3 regions of the Paenibacillus sp. sg306046 genome follow, and region 2 is predicted to be linked to each of the others. Evidence: riboswitches for the same ligand, from Rfam matches in the RefSeq annotation. Region 2 holds a riboswitch; each other region holds the start of a gene.

Region 1 (7,649 bases), on a different contig from region 2:
CGATTGGGAGGCGCTCGGACTGGATTACTACTTGTACTATAAGCCCTATCGGCTGCATCCGTTTGCCCCGGACAGCTGGCTGGAGCAGGAGCAGGACGAGCTGAGCGCGCAAACGATTGACGCCAGCGGCCGGGAGCCGGAGCTGTACGCCTTCGACGGGCATTTGTTTGCCATCACCTATGCCCCCGCGCTGGACGGCCGCTGGCAGGAAATTGCCGGCAAGCGCGAGCTGGATCAGGTGCAGGCTTTTGCCTATTAAGCCTACTAAAAAACCAGCCCTGTCCGCGTTCAGCGAACAAGGGCTGGTTTCAAGTTTTACGTTTTAAATCCTGCGTTTTGCGTTCTACGTTTTTTCGTTCTACGCTTTTCGTCCCACATTCCGCCAACTACGCGTCAATCACGGTCAGCTTTTCCTCCGCAGCCGTACGCAGGCGCGGGGCCGGGACCACATCGGGATAGCCGATATGCAGCACGCCGATCACCTTTTCGCCAGGTCCGATGCCGACCGCCTCCCGAAAGGCCGGAGCGTGGATATACGTGTTCGTTTTCCAGACGACGCCAAGCCCCCGCTCACAGGCAGCCAGCTGAAAGCATTGAATCCAGCTGCACACGGCGCCGAAATCCTCTTCCCGCTGCTTCTGCCGGGGGTCCTCCTGCATCGTCACGATGAGATGGACCGGAATAAGCTGAAAATCGCGCAGCCGCTGCTCGGCGTACTTGTCCTTTTCTTCCGCCGACATCGCCCCGATCACAGCGCTGGCGAGCCGGTCGCGCCCCGCCCCGACATATTGCACAAACCTCCACGGCTCGCGCAACCCGTGATTCGGAGCCCAGTTGGCGATGTTCAGCAGTTCCAGCAGCAGCTCCTGCGGCACAGGGTCTCCTTTAAACTGCCGAATCGTTCGCCGCTCCTGAATAAGCCGGGCCATCGCCGGCAGTTGAGCTGTTTCCATAGCGCCTCCTCCTTCATCCGTTCTGCTTTAATCATTACGTCGCTTGTACAGCAAATACAACATATATGGAGCGCCGATGACGGCAATCATGATGCCGCACGGAATTTCCGCCGGCGCAAACAACGTGCGGTCGAGCAGGTCAGCCAGCATAACCAGCAACCCGCCTATCAAGGCGGCAGCCGGCAGCAAGCGCTTCGATGAAGCACCGGCCATGTAACGGGACAAATGCGGAGCCATCAGGCCAACAAATCCGACGGTGCCCGCCATCGCCACGGAAGCGCCGGCCAGCCCGACGCTGATCAAAAGCAGCAGCAGACGGACGCGCTCCAGCCGGGTTCCAAGTCCGACCGCAATCGCGTCGCCGAGCCGGATCACCTCAAGCTGTCTCGCCAGCAGCATGCATACCGGGAACAGCACAGCCAGCCACGGCAGCAGCGGCCATACATGCTCCCAGCTCCGGCCGTACACGCTGCCGCTCATCCGAAGCTTCAGCTGCCCTCCGGCTCCGACTGGTCCGGACAGCTCGCTGCCCTGCATCAGACGTACCAGCAGGAGCCAGTCGGTTCATTGGCGTTAAACGCCCATTTCCAGCAGCTTGTTCATCAGCTCATGAACCAGACCGAGCCTGCGGACGACAGCCAGAACGCCGGGATCGAACGTTCTCTGGACTACATCCACCTGCATTACGCCCGGAAAATCAGACTGGACATCTTGGCTGACCTGGCAGGGTTCAGCAATACCGGCTATTCCCGGGAATTTAAAAAAATACTTGGCGTATCGCCCGTTGAATATGTGAACCGTTACCGACTGCGCCAGGTCCAGCATATGCTGGCAAGCCAGGCTTATTCAGTCAAAGAAGTGGCGGCAGCGAATCGCCAGCCCGCAGGAGCAGCAGAATTTGCTGGCCGAAGCGATCACCAAGCTTGAGCAAGCCCGACCGGACCTGATTTTGTGCGATGAGCGGCACCATGGCTTTGAAGAGCAGCTGAGCCGGATCGCTCCCGTCTTTTTGATTCCTTCCCAGACGATGAACTGGCGGCTTGTCCACCAGAGGCTGGCCGAAGCTGTCGGCCGGGAACGGAAAGCGGAGCTGCACTTCCGCAGTCTGGACAACAGGCTCAGGCGCGCGCGAACGCTGCTGCAGCGCAGCTTCGGCAGCGAGACGGTCACCGTGATGCGGGTCGTCAACCGGCTGATCCGGATTCAAGGCTTGCGCAACCATCCGTTAAATGAATTGCTGTGCGAGCAGCTCGGGCTGCGGCCCGGCTATTATGTGCATCCGAGTTTGATGAATTTGGAGTTTTCGCCTGACCAATACCAGGACCTTGGAACCGATTATCTGTTTATTTTTGAGCCGGAAGCCGGAACGCCAAATGCTTCGGTATGGCGGCAGCTGCAAACAACGCCCGAATGGCACGCCAGCCTCGCGGTTTCCCGCAGCCGGACCCGGTTTACCTCCAACTGGGCGATGCTCAGCTGGTCCCCGCAGGGCAGAGCGCAGATCGTAAATGAGCTTCTCGCCTTGAGCGCCGTCGCCCGCTAAAGCAAGCACGGGCGGCGTGTTTGTCAGGCCGGTGCTATCGCCTTTCCTCAATGTAAAAAACACATGCTCCGGCACTGGCTCCGAAGCATGTGTTTTAGGTTAGCGGCCGAGCTGCTCGGCCAGCAGCATCAGCACAAGACCTTGCCCGTACAACGTCGGGTACTGCGCGATTTCCTGATAAGCCTCCACGGTCTCCATCACCGGCGTCCCGCCGGATACGCCGGTTACCTCTCCCGAGGGCAGCGCCTTCGTCAGCACCGCCGACAGCGCCCGATCAGCCGCCTCCAGACATCCCGGGTCCAGCATATTCAGCTTGACCGCCTTCAGGATGCCGCAGGCGATGCCTGCGCTGCCGGACGTTTCCGGGTAAAAGTCGGCCCGGTCCATCACCGTCGCCCACAGCCCATCCGCCTGCTGGAAGCGAATCAGCCCCTGCATCAGCCTTGTGTAGCGTGCTGTCACCGCAGCGGGAATCGGGGCAAGCTCCCCGACCATCATCGGCGTCGCAACCGCAATCCAGGCGTTGGCGCGCGTCCATCTTGCTCCGGACATAAAATGGCGCTCGCTGCAGTTCCAGCCGTGAAACAGCACCCCGGTGTCCGGGTCCTGCAGCAGCTCCAGGTGCAGCTCCAGCTGGCGCAGCGCCTCGGCGATATAAGTCGGGTCTCCCGTCAGCCGTCCCATCCGGGCCATAAACAGCCCCGCCATAAATACCGTATCGGCCCACACCTGCTCCGGAAAGCTCACGTCCTCCGTCACCGTGTGCTCCCATGCGCCCTCCCTTGTCCGTGGCGCCTCATGGATCATCCAATCCGCCACCCGCCTAGCCGTCTGCAGCAGCACAGGGTCCCCTGTATGACGGTACAGCTCAGGGAAAATGGCAAACGGCGCCATCGAGTTGATCACCTTGTTTGCTTCCGCCTGCTGCAAATGGTCCGTGGTCCATCGAATCAGCGTGTCCAGAATGTGCGGCTCCCCAAGCTGCTCGTAATAAGCCAGCATCGCAATGACGCCAACCCCCGGTACCCAATCCCAATGATGAATATCAAGTCCCCAGTTCCCCCGGTGATCGGCCAGCATATACGCGTACACCCGTTCGGCGGTTTGCCGCCATTGTTCATGCTCTGCGAGCTTGACCATTGCGTCGTCCTCCCTGGTTCAAAGGCTACACTATATGTATGAGCGGCGACGCGTTCAGATGAGTCGCAAATATACAACAACTTTTCCCACTCCTGTCATACGTTCAATGGCCTGTTCCTTGCGCCCGGTCGTTTTCGTTGCCCTCTGCTGCTTGTCCATTGCCAGTTGTCGCTTCGTTTAAGCAAGCTGCCAGCCGGGTAAACCTAAAATAAACCCGCCATCAGGCGGGTTCAGGCAGTCCTCCGGCTGCGAAAGCCGGGGACGGTGTATGTTTGTTCGAAAAGCAATCGTCATCCATTTCAAAAGGCCAGGCCGGACAATGTTCAGGGGGTCAGGCGCCGGCTGCAACCCGCTTGGCTCCCACATACCGTTTGCCCCAATAGCCGCCCGTCAAGCTGGCGAAGGAAACGCCCGCCGAGGACACGGAGGAAATAAACTGGCCGTTCCCTGCATAAATGCCGACGTGAAACACTTTGTTTTTTTCAGCGAAAAAGACCAGATCGCCTTCCTGCAGGTCCGTCACCGTTTGATCAAGATCCGCATACATGTCGGCAGAGGTACGGGGCAGCGAAACGCCCTTCTGTTGAAAAATGTAGCCGACAAATCCCGAGCAATCGAAGCCATTCAGCGTTTGTCCGCCATACACGTAAGGGGTGCCCACATATTGCGCAGCCGTTTGAATAAGCGACGGCGCCGGAGGGGCAGCCGCAGCCGGGGCTGGATTGGCTGACTTATACCAGGCTGGCGCATGGTAGTTGCCGTCTTCATTAATGATGGCGATCCGGTTGCTCGCATCCCACTGAACACGGTAGCCGAACGTTTCCGACACAAACCGCAGCGGCAGAAACACGCGCCCCTGCTCAAATCGGGCCGGCGTATCCATGGCTACCGGTTTGCCGTTGACGATCGCTTGCTTGTCTCCCGTTTGCAGCTGGATGGTTTGCTTGTCGCTCGTCAGCGTCACCTTGACCCGATCGGCCTCCTTGCTCCACTCCAGCTTGTAGCCGAGGTTTTCGACCAGCAGGCGCAGCGGAATTTGCAGCGTATTGGCCGTGTCAATAAACGGCTGCGCATCCGGAAAGTTAACCAGACTGTCATTGACCTGCACCTTGACTTCCGTTGAAGCGGCATGCGCCGACGTAGCGGCATAGCCGGAGACGAGCCCGGCAGCCGTCAGTGCGCATGAGAAAACAAGCGTTTTGTAAAAACGGTTCAAACGTATTCCTCCTGTAGCCTTCGAGGTTAGTTGACGGATTCGGAAGAGGTCGCTCCCTAGCTCGCTGGCGCAAGCATTCACCCCAAGTAAATCATCCCCCGTACCAGCCCTTCTGCTGAGCTGGATTCGGCCGTTTAATGTTGCTTGCTGTGCGGCAGCAAGGTTTGGACACAGAAATAAGCTCGATATGCAGCAGGCACATTGCCGCAGGCTCCCATTCAAGATCAGGAATTCCCACGCTTTCCCGCTTGCATACAGGGCTTATTCATGCAAGTCCCATTATAGAGGCCCGTACGGTAAAGTTCAACTAACCTGCGACCTATCCTGCAGGGCCCCCTTGTGCCGACAACCCTATCTCGTCTCGCGGTGCAAGGTCACACGTTTGAGGCGAGGGCAATACTTTTTAAGCTCCATCCGGCCTGGATGTGTTTTTTTGTTCTTGCTCGTCGTATAATTGCGGTCGCCCGTCTCGGTGCAAGCCAACGTCACAACAACTCTCATCTTGCATTCACCTCCCCCAGCTCCGCAACGGCTCCTGGGAACGGGTCTGCAAACCGGCTCCAAGGCTGCCCCAGCTCTTCGTCCGTCAGCAGCGCCGCATCCAGCGTTGCGGTAATCGCTTCTCGATCCATGCCGATCCCGATCAGCACCAGCTTGTTGATCCGATCCCCATATACCGGATGCCACGACTTCGCCAGCTCGGGGTCCTCCTGCAGCAGGCTCACCCGTTCCGCCTCCGGCAGCGCCGCAACCCAGTAGCCCGCCGGGCCAAATTGAATCGACGGTCCGGCCTGACTGAGGCTTTGTCCCATCTCGTTGCGGCTGGCGAGCCATGCCATCCCTTTGGCCCGGACGACCTCGGCGGGCCATTCCACCATCCAGCCCATCAGGCGCTGCGGATGAAACGGCTTGACCCGCTCGTAGACAAAGGAGGTGATCCCGTATTCCTCCGTTTCCGGCGTATGCTCCGGCTTCTCCAGCTCCTGCATCCAACCGGCCGATGCGCTCACGGCTTCAAAATCAAACAGCCCGGTGTTTAAAATGTCCGACGGCTGCACAACGCCCTGCTCAGCCCGGATCAGACGGGCGCGAGGCTGCAGCTTGCGCAGCACCGCCTCCAGCTCATCCAGCTCGTCCGCATCGACCTTGTCGCATTTATTCAGAATCAGGACGTCGCAAAATTCGATCTGATCAATCAGCAAGTCCACCACATCTCGCGTATCGTCCTCGCCGACCGCCTCGCCGCGCTCCAGCAGCGTTTCGCCGGAGGCATAGTCATGCCAGAACCGATACGCATCGACGACGGTCACCATCGTATCAAGCCGGCAATATTGGGACAGGTCAATGCCGCTCTCCTCATTCACATACGTAAAGGTTTGCGCAACCGGCAACGGCTCGCCAACTCCGGTCGATTCGATCAGCACATAATCAAAGCGGTCGGCTTTGGCCAGTCGCTCGACCTCGCGCAGCAAGTCCTCCCGCAGCGTACAGCAAATACAGCCGTTGGACATCTCGACAAGCGTTTCACTGGTGCGGGACAAGCCCCCTCCGTCGCGAATCAGCCCGGCATCTATATTCACCTCGCTCAAATCATTCACGATTACCGCTACCTTCAACCCGTCGCGGTTATGTAGCACGTGATTGAGAATTGTCGTCTTGCCCGCTCCCAGATAGCCGCTCAGCACCGTCACCGGAATTTGCTTTGTTGTCATCCTGTTGCTCAGCTCCAATTTGTAATTTTTACGAATAAATGTATTGTACAAACAAACGCCGGCTCTGTCAACCGGCAGGGGAAAAATCGGTATCGAGCGGTCGCGCTCCTTGCTACAAGCAAAAAGGCAGCCCTCAGGCTGCCCGCATACTCGATCCTCATTCGGTCTATACGTCACACCTGCATCGGCTAGACGCGGAAAAAATCGGACGGACTTTTGCCCGTCACCATCTTGAACACTTGGCTGAAATACGCGGCATTGCTAAAGCCGACCATCTCGCCGACCTCATACACCATATGCTGGCCGGACTGCAAATAAGCAATCGCCTTCTGGATGCGGAATTGATTGAGATAATGGACAAAGTTTTGTCCGGTCACCCGCTTGAACAGCTGGCTCAAATATTTCGGATGCACGTACAGCTCCTTGGCCAACGCTGCAAAGCTGATCTCTTCGTTGTAGTGCAGCTCCACATGCTGCTTCACATTGTCCACCAGCCGGTTGCCCTTGCGGCCCGACTGCTCCTGCTGCACGATCAGCAGCCATTCGCCTACCAGCTCGTTCATCCAGCGGACGAGGTCCTTGAGCGTGTACCACTGTTGAATTTCCCGCAAAAACTGCGACATGGTGCGCGGCGGAGCCTGCTGCGCCAGCCCGTCATGCCAGGCGAGCATCATGGAGCTGAAGAGGCCGACGCAGATCGTCTGGATATCGGCCAATGAGCCGCTAACCTCCGCCTCCAGCCGCGCGTGAATTTGCGCCCACTGTGCCTTGGCCTGATCGAGTGCTTTGCCGGACAAAGCTTCGTTCCATTCCTTGAGCAGCGGGGCATACTGGTCAAAGGTTGTATCCAGCCGCTCCAGCTCGCGGTACGGGTATACTTGGCCGGAGCCCTGGTATTCCGCCGCCTCCAGCGCCTTCCGGCTCTCCAGGTAGGAGTCGATCAGCTCATGCAGGCCATGCTTCACAGAGCCGATGCCGGCGAGCGCTTCAATTTTGAGCAGCGTGCTGATTTTCTCCGTCGCCAGCCGTCCGAGCTGCTCGCAGAACCGCGACAGCTTCTCCTCGCCGCCTGTTCCTCCCTCGGC
Region 2 (7,649 bases):
TTGCAGCGATACCTTTCTCGTGGAGGTCAAAATTTCGGAGAACAGCCTGCCCGTTTCTTCAGCCATAACCATGCCCTTCCCCACAACCTCTGTGCCATGGCTCATGGATTGCGCAACCTGATGAATTTCGGATTGCACCTCCTTGATCAACGCTGAAATCTGATCGGCGGACTGATGGGATTGCTCGGCCAGCTTGCGCACTTCGCCGGCAACGACTGAAAATCCGCGGCCATGCTCGCCGACGCGCGAAGCTTCAATGGCGGCATTCAAGGCAAGCATATTCGTTTGATTGGCAATACCGGTAATCAGACCGAGAATGTTGCCGATTTCTTGCGAGCGGCGATCCAGCAGGCCGACGGTTGCCGAAGTGTCCTTTACAAACTGGTCGATCACTTTCATTTGCTCAGCCATGTCTTGCACCGCCATATCTCCTTGCGACGATTTGCGCTCCACGTCGTTTGCTTCGTCGGCTACGCCAGAGGAGCTGTGGGCAATCGTCTGGATAACGCCGGAAATTTCGGAAATGGCCCGTGAGCTTTCCGTGCTGGAGCTTTCCTGGTGTTTGATGTTGTCGGCTATCATTTTGATATGCTCATTGATCGCTTCGGCATGCTGATTGTTTTCTTCCATCGTGGAGTAGAGGCTCTTCGCCGAATCGGCCACCTGGACAGACAGCTCCTGAACCTTCACAATGGTATTGTTCATCTTGCGGGTCATGATGTTAAACTTATCGTTGATAATCCCGAGGTCATCGCGCCCTGTCTTGATCTCCACGTCAAGATTGCCCGCACTCACCTGCTCGATTCCCCGAATCAGCTCCTTGATCGGCGAGAGCGTGCGTTTGACAATGTAGAACTGCACAAGCAGGATCAGCACAAGCGAACCGGCCAAAATCAACAACCCGTATGTAAGAAGCGTCTTGAGTCCATTTGGAACGGCAGAAGCATCCGCATCAACGGCAAAATAAGCAAAGATACGGCCACTGCTGTCCTTCAAAGGATAAGCAATCGTGACCCAGGTGCCGAGCGTGTCGTCATATACGGTGGAAAATTCGGAATTTTGCGAGGCCAGCATTTTGGTCACCGTATCAACGACGACCTGCGGCTGCTCGTACATATCGCCAATCCCCAAATTCCCCTCCTTCAACGGCTGCACCAGATGCGTCGGCACCGCCGTGATGGAGGTTTTGTTCCCGTCCTTCAGCTCCGTGCCGAAAATATAGGCTTGGGCAATCGTCGGATTGTACTTGCTCGCCGAATCCATCAAATCGCGCAGCTCGGCCTGCACAGGGCCGTCATAGCTTTTTTCCTGCATGGCTTTCTGTACCTTGCCAATGTCAATTTGCTTGAACCAGGCTGCGGTAACCGTTTCGATCTGGTTGTGAAGCTGCTTGATCAGTATCGACTTCTGAATAAAGTAGCTGGAGATAATCAGAAGCGCCCCAATCAGGACAATGTTGATCGATGAAAGCAGCAGATTTTTTGCATAAAACGACATACCGGTTTTCTTGTCCATGTTGATGCGGTTCCTCCAATATAAAATAGATTTTAAAGGGATCTAACGTGTTGCGAGTATCCTCCCCCTTTGCGGCCAAAACAAATGTCGCTGCACCGCCGTCAGTTTACATAATTCGACAAAGTTCAGGACATTTTTTCCATTATACCATAATTTACTTCGATGTCTTCACCAATAAATGGGACACGCGGTTTCCACATCTGGAAGCCCCCGGATAAATCGCAATCCGTCAGGGACAATCGTCCCCCTGAAGCTCGGAAATCCTCAACGAAAAAAACCGAAATTTCCGCGTTTTGACGCGGAGTTTCGGCTTTTTTAGGTCTAAAAACGTATAGGCGCAGTCCTGCTTTTCTCAATTTTGAACGTATTGTAAATTTTAACATGGAAACTTTTACGGGATGCTTCGCCTTGTGGATCATGTTACTATGAGGCAACCGCAACGAACGGCTCGCTTGGGCCAGTTCGGGCGGACAAAACTAAACGAAAGGCCGAAGCTTCTGTAAGAAGCGCGGGGAACCCACGATTCAGGGGTGAAGCCGCATCTGCGGCCGGGTGATTGCTCTTTGACCCGAACCCGTCAGCTAACCTCGCAGGCCAACATAAGGAGAGGATGGATGTAATGCGTTTCAAAAAAACCGTTTTGACAGGTGCGCTCGCCATTAGTGTCGTTGCTGGAGCAGGCTCTGCCTTTGCAGCGCCGACGACTGCTCCGATCGGACAGGATCTCATCGCGAACCGTCTTCAGCAAACGTACGGATTGTCGCTGAACGAGCTGCTTCAACACGTTCAAGGCGCTAACCTTCGCATAGTATGCCCGCAATTGCAAGGCAATTATCCGGGCCTGCAAGACTTGTATGGCGGCGGCTTCTTCGGGGGCTATACGCCTGCTCCGGTGACGCCGGGCTCTGACGCTGGAACGCCGGACAACGGCTCCGTTCCGGGCTCTGACGCCGGAACGCCGGACAGCGGCTCCGTTCCAGGCTCTGACGCTGGAACGCCGGACAACGGCTCCGTTCCAGGCTCTGACGCTGGAACGCCGGACAGCGGCTCCGTTCCGGGCTCTGACGCCGGAACGCCGGACAGCGGCTCTATTCCGGGCTCTGACGCCGGAACGCCGACGCCAGACACGGGAACGGCTCCGGGAACGCCGGCAGGAGGCACAGAAGCGCCGGCAGCGCCAAGCGCGCCGTCCGGTACAGACACGGCCTCTGCTTACGCTGAGCAAGTGGTGACAATCGTGAACGCCGAGCGGGCCAAAGCCGGCTTGTCGCCGCTGACGAGCGACCCGGCGCTTGCCAATATGGCGCTGGATAAAGCGAAGGATATGTACAGCCGCAATTATTTCGATCATACGTCGCCGACTTACGGCTCTCCATTTGATATGATGAAAACTTATGGCATTAACTATTCATACGCCGGCGAAAATATCGCCAAAGGACAACGTGATCCGCAAGAGGTTATGACTGCCTGGATGAACAGTGCAGGCCATCGGCAAAATATAATGAGCCCGAACTATACGAAAATCGGCGTTGCTTACTACAATGGCGTTTGGGTGCAGGAGTTTATTGCGAATTAAAGAAACGAAATCGGTTGATGCCTTAGTCTCATGAGCAAGCTCTAACACCCCTTTCCTCCGAACGAGTCGGAAGCCATGACGGCTTCCCCGTTCTGGAGTAAGGGGTGTTTGGCTATCTGTAACTTTTCGCTAAGCTTCGGAACCGGCAGCTTGACCGACGCGCGCTGCTTTCAATTCATACATATTAACAGTGGTGCTAATGACAAAGTCCGGAGGCGTGCGATCCTTCTGGTTGCGATGCCCCTCGATATGCTCCGGGCTTCGTTCCCAGTTTTTCCACGCTTCCTCCGATTCCCAGCGAATCATGACCAAAACCTCATCCATATCCTTGCTGCGTTTATTTACCATGACGCTAATATCGAGCAGGCCGGGCATCTTGTCCATCGCACCCGGCCGACTGAATCGCTCGATGATTGTATCGGCATGTCCCGGCTTCGCTTGAATCGTTCTCGTCTGAATCAGCATGCTAGAAGTCTCCTTTGCCTGGCTGGTATACTTGCATCCGTGTTTTCGCGGTTGCTTTTCTTGCGATAATCGAATTCTTCAGCTCCGCTGAAAACTTATACATTCGATTATCTTAAAATATACCTGCCGCAAGCAAAAAGCTGAATGGATTATCCGGCGGCGGCATAGACGATTTGACCGGCTGCCCTCCAGACACGGCTCCCTGCGAGATCAGCCACGAACGTCCGCGCTCCGTTTTCGTTAAGCGAAATCGTCCTCCGTCAGCTCCAAATTAATGGCGGCAGCCGCTCTGCTGCCCGCTGCGGCGGCAAGGATCAGCTGAGAAGGCATCACGTAAGCGGCATCCCCTGCGGCGTACAAGCCCGGAACCGTGCTTTTGCCCCACTCATCGGCGGCAATCCCGCCCAGCTTGTTCACTTCATACTGCAGCGACGCTTCAAAGGACGCATGCGGAAGCCATTCAGGAGCAACAAACCCGCCCGTTCGCTCAATGCGGGTCCCGTCAGCGAATTCCACCTGCCGCAATTTCCCTGCTTCGCCGATAAACGCGGCCACTTCCTGCTCGGTCACCTCGATCCGTCTCGCTTGCAGCAGCAGCTTCTGTTCCTCGCTCAGCACCGCCTGCCCGTTCGTGCAGATAACCAGATTTTGACTCCAGTTATAGAGCAGCTTCGTCAGATGGAATACACTCGGCTGTGTCGAGACAACGATCAGCGGCTGATCCCGAAGCTCCCATCCGTCGCAATAAGGGCAATTAAACAAGCTCGTTCCATAACATTCACGCAGACCCGGAATGTCCGGCAGCACCTCGCGGAGACCTGTCGCCACCAGCACCTTGCGCGCTTCAAGCCTTTCCCCGTCCCCCATACTCAGAGTAAAGGTATCGCCGCTCCGCTGAATATCCGCCGCCTTCCCCACCCGATGCTCCACGGACGGATACCGCAGCACTTCCTCGTAAGCGATACGCCGGAATTCGGATGGAGTTACGCCATCCCGGGTCAAAAAGCCGTGTGAAGCATGCGTCACTTTATTTCTCGGCTCGTTATTGTCCAGCAAGGCCACCTTCCTCCGGGCTCTCCCAAGCACAAGCGCCGCATTTAAACCGGCAGGTCCTCCACCAATAATGACACAATCATAGATCAACGTCAGTTCCTCCTTTAGTTCAATGCCCAAATAAAAGACTTAAAAGATTCTTTATATCTCTGATTATATAAAAAATAGCTGTGGCTTAGGGAGCCACGGTTATTTTTTTGGCAAGCTCAGATAGTTTTTGCCGCTCCAAATATTGCTCAAGCTCTTCTTCCGCCGACAGCATCACCTTCTGAATGAGGCATCCGTCCCCATGATCCAGCCCGCAATCAAATAAGGACGCCGTGCCTTCAATCGCATGAATAATATCGAGAAACGAAAGATTTTCCCAGTTCCGCTTTAACGTATACCCGCCGTTAGCCCCTGAAACCGATTCGATCATGCCGGCCTTGACGAGCTTGGTCAATATTTTGGATAAATACGTAGGGGAAACATTCTGCCGCTCCGCCAGCTGCTGCACGCCGACAGGCTTATTCGGACTAGCGGCCACGAGAAACAGCATCGTGTGCAGGGCGTAATTGGTCGCCTTCGAATATTTCATCCAACCATCCACCTCAATCAAGGATTTAACATGTCTATAATATACTTTATAATTCCCTGCTGTCAACTGCCACAAAGCCTGCCATCCGGCCCTGCCCGGGGCAACAAGTCCGACATACGTACGGGAACAAGCCGCTACAGCTTTCCCTGCAGCAGCTCGTCCATAATCTGATGCTGGCCTAGCGGCGACCAGCTCCGGCCGATCCAGTTCGACGCCAGCCGAACCCGGCGGCTAACGTCGAGCGGCGTCCCGCCGCAAGCCGCGCCCGGCTGCAGCCGTGTCAGCAGATCGGCCTCGTTCTCCGATTCCTCCCGATTATCGTACACATACAGATGATCCGAATCAAGCGTCGGCGCCTTGTCCAGCTCAAACTCCAGATAGGGAAGGTCCAGCGGCACCCGGTAGCTGGGCTTGAGCCCCAGCTCCGTGTACAGCAGCGTATTCATCGGATGCTGGACGATTCCCTGCACCCTGACCTTCCGGCTATACAGACGCAGGAAGCAAAAGGTTTCATCTGTGCAAGCCGAGTTAAGCAGCCCGCGCAGCTCCCGGATTCGGCGCTCCACCTGCCCGATATTATGGCCCGCCTCCTGCTCACGGCCTGCCAGCTCCGCCAATTTCCGATGAGTGGTCCGCCAATCGACCGTAAAGCCGAGCATCACGGTCGGCGCAATCTGCTTCAATTGCTCATAGATCGGCTGGTGCCGGCAATCGGCGACGATCAGGTCGGGTCGCGCCTGCTTCAGACTCTGCAGCTGCTGCCGAATCCAGGCAGCGCTGGCTTCCTCGATCCGGCAGCCGTCATCCCAACCGTTCATAACCGCTACTGGCTCCACACCCATCGAACGAAAGCAGTCCTCATAGCGGAAGCTTGACGCCACCGCAATGCGCAGCTCCTTCCGCTGCACGTACATACAAGGCGAAAGACCGGTTTCCCGCTTAAATACGCGGCTGAAGTAAAATTCGTTGCCGAAGCCGACCGATTGGGACACAGCCTTGATTGTGACCCGCCCTTCCTCCAGCAGCCGCTTGGCCTGATTCATGCGAATGGCATTCAAATAGTCCATGGGCGACACGCCCTTCGCCCGCTTAAAGCTGCGGGAATACGAAGTAGGCGTCAGACCCGCCAGGCTCGATAACGTCTCCAGCTTAATCCGCTCCTGGTAATGCGCATGCAAATAAGCGGTGCTGCGCTCCAGACCGTCCGCCTCCTGCAAGCTTTGCTGCAGCGCTTCAGGCCCGGACGCCCCGTCATGCAGCAGCGGCAGCAGCGCATCGAGCAGAAGCTGCGGCGCCTGCTGTGCGCCGGCGTTGCCTGCCTCGCCAGCCTGATGGAATTGCTCCAGCAACTCCATTATTTTCCCGGCGGCGCTTGCCTTCAGCAAACCTGGAGGCAGCCAGGCAAGAGCCTCGTTCGCCCCGCACGGGGAGCAGTCCCACCCTCCTCGCCGCTTATTGACGGTCAGCGTCCGGAGCGTCAGCATATAATATTCGACGCCGCTGGCTTCTGGCAGCAGCTCCACTTGCATCCATGCGCGCAAAAACAAAATCTGCTCCGGCTGCGCGGCAAGGACTTGGCCGTTCAGACGAAGCAGAGCTGTTCCCCGCGCGACAATCATAAGCATGTCGCAGGGAATGGTTCGGCGCAGCAAGGTTTGCCGCGAACGACATACCCGTTTGCGGAACGAAGATAAGCATAGAAAGGAATAAAAGGAAGCACGGTAAGACGGCATGATGGCTCACCTTCATTGAGAATTATTATCATCAACTCCAGTATAGCCTGTTCTCGCGTCTAGTGAAAGACCGTCAGCACATTTTCAGCCGGAATACGCTCGCTTGCCTTGGGCACGACCTGCGGATAGCCGATATGAAGCGCGCCAACAATTTTTTCCCCCGGCTGCACCCCCATGGATGCGCGAAACTCGGGACTATAATTGTAATGATTTGTTTTCCAGACGACGCCAAGCCCTTGCTCCCAGGCCGCCAGCTGGAAATTTTGAATCAGACAGCACACGGCTGCGTAGTCCTCATCCCATTTTTTTTGGCGCGGGTCCTCCTTCTGCAGCACGAGCAGATGAGCGGGGACCGCTTCAAGGTACTGCTTTTTTTTCTCGCCGTATTGAGCCCGCTCCTCCGGATCATACGTCTGCACCATCGCTTCAGCAAAGGCGCGTCTCGCATCCCCCTGGAACAAAATAAACCGCCACGGCTGCCGCTGCTCGTGGTTCGGAGCCCAAACTGCCACATTCAGCAGCTGCAGCAGCAGCTCCTCATCTACCGGTGTATCCTTGAACACCCGAACCGTCCGACGCGACCGGATCAGATCGGCCACCGGCGTTTCTCCAGCTTCACTTAACCTTTTCAACAATGGCTCACCCTCTCAGCATGAATAGCGGCTGGCGCCGCCTGCAGCGGAATGTCCGGCCCAGGCTTACGCATTCCGGCTTGTATACAACAAATAAA
Region 3 (7,649 bases), on a different contig from region 2:
GATTCCCCAGCTAACGAGAAACGCCCACATACCGTTGCTGAAGTGGAAAGTTGCCGCAACAACTCCGATGACATAAAAAACGAAATAAACCGGATTGGACGCAATCTGATGCATATGCGAGCCGATCGCCATCTGATCTACAGTGCCGATCGCAATCTGGAAGCGTGTTTGGAAAAAGTGCCAAGCCACAAAAATAAACGTAACAACTCCGGTTACGCGCTGCAGGAAAAACATCTGATTGCGGAAATAGCCGTAATTGCTGACATTGTTGCGGGCGGTATAAGCGACATACAAGCCGTAAATCGCGTGATACGCCAGCGGAATCCAGATTCCGAAAATTTCGAGCGCCAGTACGAGCGGCAAGCTATGCAGCCATTCGACGTGCTCAAGAAAGCTTACAGGCCCGCCCTTCGCTGCCGAATAGTTCGTCAGCAGGTGCTCGATCAGAAAAAAACCGACCGGAATGACACCGAGCAAGGAATGAAGCTTTCGTGAAAAGTACGAGTTTTTGAACATTTCCTTTCGTTCCCCCCTAAATTAGTAGGCTAGCCACGGCCTTCTTAAAAACCACTACTCATTGTACTCCCGACGCCTGAGAGCGTCAACAAAAAACGCTAAGCCTATTTTCCATGATTCGACAGTCTTTTATACCATTCGCGGTGCGTTTTGTGAACAATCCGTGACACTACCATACTACTCCTGTTTCGCTTATAATGGAAGTGCGGATTTCTTATAATCACTTATAACCTGTATGCATATATGGAACTTGTCAAGGAGGCGGCTCACAGATGGAGTTGTTCGGTACTTTCGTTACGGTGGTGCAGCAGCAAAGCCTGAACAAGGCTTCCCAGGTGCTGAACATCTCGCAGCCCGCGCTGTCGCGCAAAATGATGAAGCTGGAGGAGGAGCTTGGCGTCGAATTGTTTCGCCGCAAGGGAAAACGGCTGGAGCTGACGCGCGCCGGGGAAATATGCTACGAATATGCGCTCGACCAGCAGCGGCTGGAACGCAAGCTGCAGCAATCGCTGCGCAGCTTCAAGACAAATACGAAGCCCGCCAGCCTCGTGATCGGCGCCAGCCTGACGACGCTCCAATCGACGCTGCCCGATCTGGTGACCATTTACGCCCGCGCGCATCCGCTGACCGATATCAAGGCGCTGACCGGCAAGACGCATGAGATGGTGCCGTTTGTTAAGGAGAAAAAGGTCGATGTCGGCCTCGTCGCGTCGAAAATTGACGACCCCGGACTCATCTGCCTGCCGCTGTTCGACGATCCGCTCTGCCTCGTGCTGCCCGCCGACCATCCGTATGTGGACCGTTCCGAGCTGACGATTGCGGAGCTGCATGAGCTGCCGATGATTTTGTTCTCGCGCGGCACCTGGTACCGGGTGCTGATGGACGAGATGTTTCACCGGTGCGGCGTCCATCCCGATGTGAAAATGGAGATCGACTCGTTCGAGGCGATCATTCGTCTGGCCGCCACCTGTCAGACGGCCACCCTGCTGCCGGAGTCCTACCTGCGCCATACGCTGGTGGAAAATAACGGCCTGATCGTCCGCTTTATCCCCGAGCTGGAGCAAACAAAAAGAACGACCTCGCTCCTGTATACGGAGGAGGCCGCCCTGGAGCCGCCGATTCGGCTGTTTATTGAGCTGGCGGTCAAGCACTGCCAGCAGCGGCAGCGGGCGACGCCCGGTTCAGGCTGAATCCGGCGGCAAAAGCGCGCCGGCCCCGCTTAGCGGATAACGGCCTTCTCGAAGTGGTCGATCTGATCATTTGTGCCGATGATGACCATCACGTCCTTCTCCTCCACCGAATCGGTCGCCGTCGGGGCGATAATGACGCCTTCCTTCTTATTAATAGCAACGATGCTGCAGCCGTATTTGGCCCGCGTGTCGAGATCCTTGAGCGTCCGCCCGTTCAGACAGCGCGGCACGGTCAGCTCGGCAATCGTATATTCGCTGGACAGCTCGATATAATCGAGCAAGTTCGGCGAAACGAGCTGATGCGCCACCCGAACGCCCATATCGCGTTCCGGGAAAATGACGCGATCGACGCCGATCTTGTCCAGCACCTTGCCATGCAGCTCGGACAGCGCTTTGGCTACGACCATCTTCGTCCCGGTATCCTTGAGCAAAATCGTCGTTAAAATGCTCGCCTGGATATCGTCGCCGATGGACACAACCACACAGTCAAAGTTACGCAGACCTAGCGACCGAATCACGTCCTCGTCCGTCGAATCGGCTACGACTACATGGGTTAGCTCATCACTCAGCGCCTCAACCGCTTCCTCATCCTTATCAATGCCCATAACCTCATAGCCAAGCTTGATCAGCTCTTTGGCCAAACTGGAGCCGAATCGGCCCAAACCGATGACTGCATATTGACTGCGTTTCATCCTGTGTCTTTTCCCCTATCCGATGGTGATTTTCCCTTCCGGGTATCTGTACAGCTCTTTCTCGGCTTTGGGCGTGAGCGCATAAGCAAGCGTCAGCAATCCCAGACGGCCGGCAAACATCGTAAACGCAATCAGCACCTTGCCGAAGCTTGACAGCTCGGGCGTCAGTCCCATACTGAGCCCGACCGTGCCGAATGCCGAGACAACCTCGAACAAAATCATCAGGAAGCTGTGATCCTCCGTCGTCGACAGCAGCATCGTCACCGTCATCACCAGAAACAACGCCAGCATCGTCAGCGTGATCGCCTTCAAAATCCGGTCTTTGCCGAGACGGTACCGGAATAACACGATGTCCTCCTTGCCCCGAATCATCGCCATCATGGCTCCGACAAGCACTGTAAACGTCGTCGTCTTCACTCCGCCGCCCGTTGAGCCGGGCGAAGCTCCAATAAACATCAGAATGATGATGAAAAACTGGGTCGCCTGGCGCAGCCCGGCTATATCGACGGTATTGGCGCCAGCGGTCCGCGGCGATACGGATTGAAAGAAGGAGGCCAGCAGCTTGCCGTCCCAGCCGAGTGGCCCAAGCGTTCGCGTATTGGAATATTCGAACATAAAAATGACGACGGCGCCAAGCGCGATCAGCAGACCGCTTGCCGACAGCACCACCTTGGAGTGCAGCGACAGCTTATGCTTTTGCCTGAACGACCTTTTCCTCAGCTCCAGCAAATCCGACAACACGACAAACCCGAGTCCTCCCAGCACAATAAGCGCCATCGACACGACATTTACCGTGACATCAGCGGCGTATGCAGTCAAACCGGAAAACGGTCCCGTCACCGGGCCGAATAAATCAAAGCCCGCATTATTAAAAAACGAAATGGCGTGAAACACACCGTAGCCGATCCCCCGGACCAGTCCGAGGTCAAACGACCAACGGATCGCCAGCACGACCGCGGCCGCCACTTCGATCGTCAGCGAATAAATCAGCACCTTGCGAATCAGACGTATGATGCCTTCCATGCTGCCCTGATTCATCGCTTCCTGCAGGATCAGCCGCTCCTTGAGCGAAATCCGCTTCTTAAGCATAAATGCAAACAAGGTTGACATCGTCATAAAGCCGAGACCTCCGACCTGGATCAGCACGGCGATGACCACTTTGCCGAACAACGACCAGTGCAGCCCGGTATCCACCACGACAAGTCCGGTGACACAGGTCGCCGAGGTTGCCGTAAACAACGCATCAAGCAGCGGCGTCGGATTGCCGTCGGCCGCCGAGACAGGCAGCATAAGCAGCACCGTACCCAGCAAGACGATCGCGGCAAAGCCGGCTACAAGAATTTGCGGCGGCGTCAGTTCGAATTTTTTCACGGCGTGAGCGTTTTTTTTCATCTCATGGGGCACCTCATTACCGTTTGTGAACAACAAAAAAAGCACGGGAAACCCAGTGCTGTGTACAAGGTTCCTGCATACAAGCCTACGAGGTTAGCTGTCGGATTCGGATGTACAGGCACCCTATCCATGCCCCGCAGCCTGACGGCCGGGCACGGAATTCACCCCAAGTTTCATGGTTCCCCCGTTTTCAATGCGCGATGCAAAAGCGGCATCTTTGAAATTCGGCTTTGCGATTCAATTCATATGAATTATAAGCGGGTTTGAACAGAAGTACAAAGCTGTTTTTCCCCTTTGTACGCGAATAAAGCGAGTCCGCAGTATATGTAAGCGATCCCATACGGTCGGCGCTTGCGCTCGCTTGTTTTTTCCGGTTCTTACGCGTGTTATCATACAATTATCAGCAAGCATGGATGAGCTGTGCTGCGAATACAATACAAATGCAGGCTGATCAGGCCCACCAGCAACGGCTACATGATGAGTCTGTGCCGGACTCGGCCTAATTTTGAACCGGACAAGGAGTGCGCCATGCCAACCTTTCAGCACCGCCCCCCGCTGCTGCTCGCCCTTATCGGGCTGCTGCTTTATTTCGGCTTGTCCTATGCCGCTCCGTTGTTCGACAAGCGTCCCTCCGAAAACGCGAAACCGCCGGCCGGTCCTGCAATCAGCAAGCAGGCCGCCGTGGAGGCGGCCGCCGCCTTCATCGACCGCCGCTTCGGCCTGTCGCAGACGTACACCGCCCATACGCTGTTCCAGTCGTCGATGTCGCGCAGCGGATACTTGCAGCAGGCGAAGCTGGCTGAGGAATACCAAGCCCGATTCGCGGCGCGCTTCCCGCTCGATTTTTACGAGGTGGAAATTCAGGATGGCGCAGCGACGTATTATGCGGGCGTAAATTTCACGACCGGCAGCTTGCTGAGCTTCAGCGCATACAAAGCGCCCACTGCCCGCACCGAAACGCTGCCAACGCTGGAAAGCAGCCCGGAGGCTGCCGCCGAGCAAGCGGTGCGCGACATGGGCTTCGACCTAGCAGGCTTCACGCAGCGTAACAGGAGCAACCCGGCGGGCGAAGCGGTGCTTGTCTTCGTCAGCAAAACGGAGCGAATCGGCGAAGCGCCGCTGGAGCTGCAGCTGCAAATCGCTGGCGGGAAGGTCATCGCCTTCCGCCCGGTATTTCCGCCGCCGGACAGCTTCCTGAGCTGGCAGGAGCAGCAGGATGACATGTCCGGCTTGCTGACCCGCATCAGCTTGCTTGCTTCGCTGGCTATGGCGCTGGCCGCGCTCTTTATCGTCATCCGTCAGCGGCGGCAAATTACGTTTACCCGCGGGCTTGTGCTCGCGCTTGTTTTTCTCGCCTTGTACGTACTGAACAATTTCAATATGCTGCCTGCGTTCCGCACGACTCATGGAAGCGGCCCGTCAGATCTTAACGCTATCCTTTATTTATGGATCATCAACATTTATGTCACGCTGATGGCCGTCTCGACGTATTTCGCGATGCTCGCGGGCGGCCGGCTGATGCAAAACAGCGGCAAACGTCCATGGCCGGTCTGGAGGGACGACGACTTTGGCGCGCAAGCCAAGCAATCCATGCAGGACGGCTATGTCATAGGCCTGTTTATACTCGGCGTCCAGCAGATGCTGTTTGTGTCCGCCTCGGCCGTATTCGACGTGTGGGCGGTGAATGATCCGTCCGACTCCGTCTACAACATGAGGCAGCCGGCGCTGTTCCCGCTGCTTGCCTGGTCGGCAGCCATTTCGGAGGAGGCAATTTACCGGCTGCTCGGCGTATCGCTGTTGCTGCGGTTGACCCGCAGCCCGGCTGTAGCCGTCTTGATCCCCAGCGTCATCTGGGCGATGAGCCACACGCAATACCCGATTTATCCGGTGTATACACGGCTGATCGAAGTCACCGTGATCGGCGTCATCTTCGGGTATGTGTTTCTCCGTTACGGCTTTCTGACGGCCGTCTTCGCCCATGCGTCGATGGACAGCATTTTGATGGGACTGTCGCTGGTATACGACGGGAACACGCTGCAAGCGGCCACAGGCTTCGCGTATTTCCTTGTCCCGGCGGCTGTCGGCTTGCTGCTCAGCAAGCTGCACGGACGGCTGCGCCGCCCGCCGTCGCTGCCCGTAGCGCGGCTTCCTTAAAGCAAGCGCCACGCTGCTGGCTCAGCGGCAGCCTGGCCGCTGGCTCAGCGGCAAGACGCATCGCAAACAACCCGAGCCATCGGCAGCGCTGCTGACCGTTGATTCGGGTATTCACATAAAGACACTTCGCACTGGCAAGATCCCTCTACTATTTCAGACGGTTATACTCATCTCGGATAATACCGAGTTGCTTCTTTATAATTCTTTCCAGCAACCCTTTTCCGATGTCGCCTGTCCCCTTAGATACTACGGTTCTTCGAATGGTCCCGTCTGGTTCTGTCTTTTCGTATATTTTATCTCCGCCAGTCTCTTTGACCTGGTATAACCATTCTTATTGAGCCAACGCTCTTGGTCTCTCCAACTTGGCATAATATCCGTGTAACAAGCGTGTAACGGATTCAATGTCGTCTTCAAGCAAGACACGAACGATATATGGCGCATGAACCTTCGTATTGGGGGCATGAAAATACTTCGGGTAGTCTGCGATATAGTCTGTAGCGTAATCAACTAATTGGCGTGATAAGTTCAAGCGAAGCTCTTCCAGGGAGGAACCATCGGCAACAATAAAATCAATCTCTTCAATGCTACCGACATAACGACCATCCACATCTTGTTCAAATTCAAAGTTTAACTCGTAAACACCAAGAAAAAAACGCATATGCTCCCACGAAGTAGCAACAATAAGGTCACGATTTCTTCGAATCGCCTGCGGCTTCTCGCGGACGACAGTATCAATAAAACTGCCCATATTAGCACGAACCTGCGTAGCTAGTAAAGCTTCCATCATCATCCCTCCTTACCTCCAATCATATAACACAGCGAGTAAAATGTACGTAATGTACAAAGTGTACATACTGCGCATTTTTAATATTCTATTTATGTCCTGCTTGGAGTATGTCTAATCGTCAAGACTTCACCATGTCTATGAGGAACAGCTTTTAATAAAGAACGCCTCAAGCATCCCCAGCATGCGTCTGGGTCTCCTCATCCCCGTTCAGCTCGGCCAAAATATGCGCCGCCAGCTTTTCGCCGATTCCGAGCGGCTTGAAGTCTGCGACGGACGCTTCCCTGATTTTTTTCAGCGAGCCGAAATGCTTGAGCAGCGCCTTGCGCCGCTTTTCTCCGATGCCGCTGATCGAATCCAGCGTTGAGACAGTCATCGACTTGGCCCGCGTCTCGCGGTGGAACGTGATCGCGAAGCGGTGCACCTCGTCCTGAATCCGCTGCAGCAAGTAAAACTCCTGACTGTCGCGCGGCAGCGGCACTACCTCGGCGGGATCACCCATCAGCAGCTGTGCCGTCTTATGCTTCGCATCCTTCACCAGGCCGCAGACGGGCAAAAACAAGCCCAGCTCATTTTCCAGCACATCCACCGCCGCGGCCAGATGTCCCCGTCCGCCGTCGATGACGATCAGATCGGGCAGACGCAGCCCTTCCTTGAGCACGCGCTCGTACCGCCTGCGCACGACCTCGCGCATCGTTTCATAATCGTCCGGGCCTTGCACCGTCTTGATCTTGTACTTGCGGTACTCCTTGCGGTCCGGCTTGCCGTCCGTAAAGACAACCATCGCCGATACCGGATCGGAGCCTTGGATATTCGAGTTATCAAACGCCTCGATCCGGTGAATCGTCCCGGTGCCCAAATAACTGCCGAGGTTTTCCACTGCCTGGACCGTCCGCTCCGCATCGCGTTCGATCAGCTTAA

Evidence for each region. A riboswitch is a leader RNA that binds a small molecule or an ion and turns the genes downstream of it on or off. The one in region 2 is predicted to bind cyclic di-AMP.
Region 1: another riboswitch for cyclic di-AMP. It lies ahead of AC6ROY_RS02470 (C40 family peptidase); the one in region 2 lies ahead of AC6ROY_RS12130 (CAP domain-containing protein).
Region 3: another riboswitch for cyclic di-AMP. It lies ahead of AC6ROY_RS14395 (TrkH family potassium uptake protein); the one in region 2 lies ahead of AC6ROY_RS12130 (CAP domain-containing protein).

What each region holds. Positions count from the first base shown of each region.
Region 1 covers NZ_JCAMRT010000002.1:101,950-109,598, reverse strand. The annotation lists gene AC6ROY_RS02500 (GAF domain-containing protein) at 1-259, shown strand, start outside; gene AC6ROY_RS02495 (nitroreductase family protein) at 387-953, opposite strand; gene AC6ROY_RS02490 (FecCD family ABC transporter permease) at 981-1,433, opposite strand; gene AC6ROY_RS02485 (helix-turn-helix domain-containing protein) at 1,398-1,880, shown strand; gene AC6ROY_RS02480 (ABC transporter substrate-binding protein) at 1,852-2,496, shown strand; gene AC6ROY_RS02475 (glycoside hydrolase family 88/105 protein) at 2,596-3,636, opposite strand; gene AC6ROY_RS02470 (C40 family peptidase) at 3,968-4,852, opposite strand; cyclic di-AMP (ydaO/yuaA leader) riboswitch at 4,853-4,994, opposite strand; gene rpmG (50S ribosomal protein L33) at 5,204-5,353, opposite strand; gene AC6ROY_RS02460 (GTP-binding protein) at 5,350-6,564, opposite strand; gene AC6ROY_RS02455 (response regulator) at 6,753-7,649, opposite strand, start outside.
Region 2 covers NZ_JCAMRT010000010.1:22,289-29,937, reverse strand. The annotation lists gene AC6ROY_RS12135 (methyl-accepting chemotaxis protein) at 1-1,515, opposite strand, end outside; cyclic di-AMP (ydaO/yuaA leader) riboswitch at 1,992-2,126, shown strand; gene AC6ROY_RS12130 (CAP domain-containing protein) at 2,135-3,091, shown strand; gene AC6ROY_RS12125 (antibiotic biosynthesis monooxygenase) at 3,221-3,556, opposite strand; gene AC6ROY_RS12120 (NAD(P)/FAD-dependent oxidoreductase) at 3,797-4,699, opposite strand; gene AC6ROY_RS12115 (Rrf2 family transcriptional regulator) at 4,785-5,186, opposite strand; gene AC6ROY_RS12110 (helix-turn-helix domain-containing protein) at 5,321-6,919, opposite strand; gene AC6ROY_RS12105 (nitroreductase family protein) at 6,979-7,551, opposite strand; gene AC6ROY_RS12100 (FecCD family ABC transporter permease) at 7,618-7,649, opposite strand, start outside.
Region 3 covers NZ_JCAMRT010000012.1:153,748-161,396, reverse strand. The annotation lists gene AC6ROY_RS14410 (succinate dehydrogenase cytochrome b558 subunit) at 1-516, opposite strand, end outside; gene AC6ROY_RS14405 (LysR family transcriptional regulator) at 789-1,706, shown strand; gene AC6ROY_RS14400 (potassium channel family protein) at 1,736-2,398, opposite strand; gene AC6ROY_RS14395 (TrkH family potassium uptake protein) at 2,414-3,790, opposite strand; cyclic di-AMP (ydaO/yuaA leader) riboswitch at 3,858-4,030, opposite strand; gene AC6ROY_RS14390 (CPBP family intramembrane glutamic endopeptidase) at 4,319-5,944, shown strand; gene AC6ROY_RS14385 (RelB antitoxin-like protein) at 6,276-6,734, opposite strand; gene uvrC (excinuclease ABC subunit UvrC) at 6,898-7,649, opposite strand, start outside.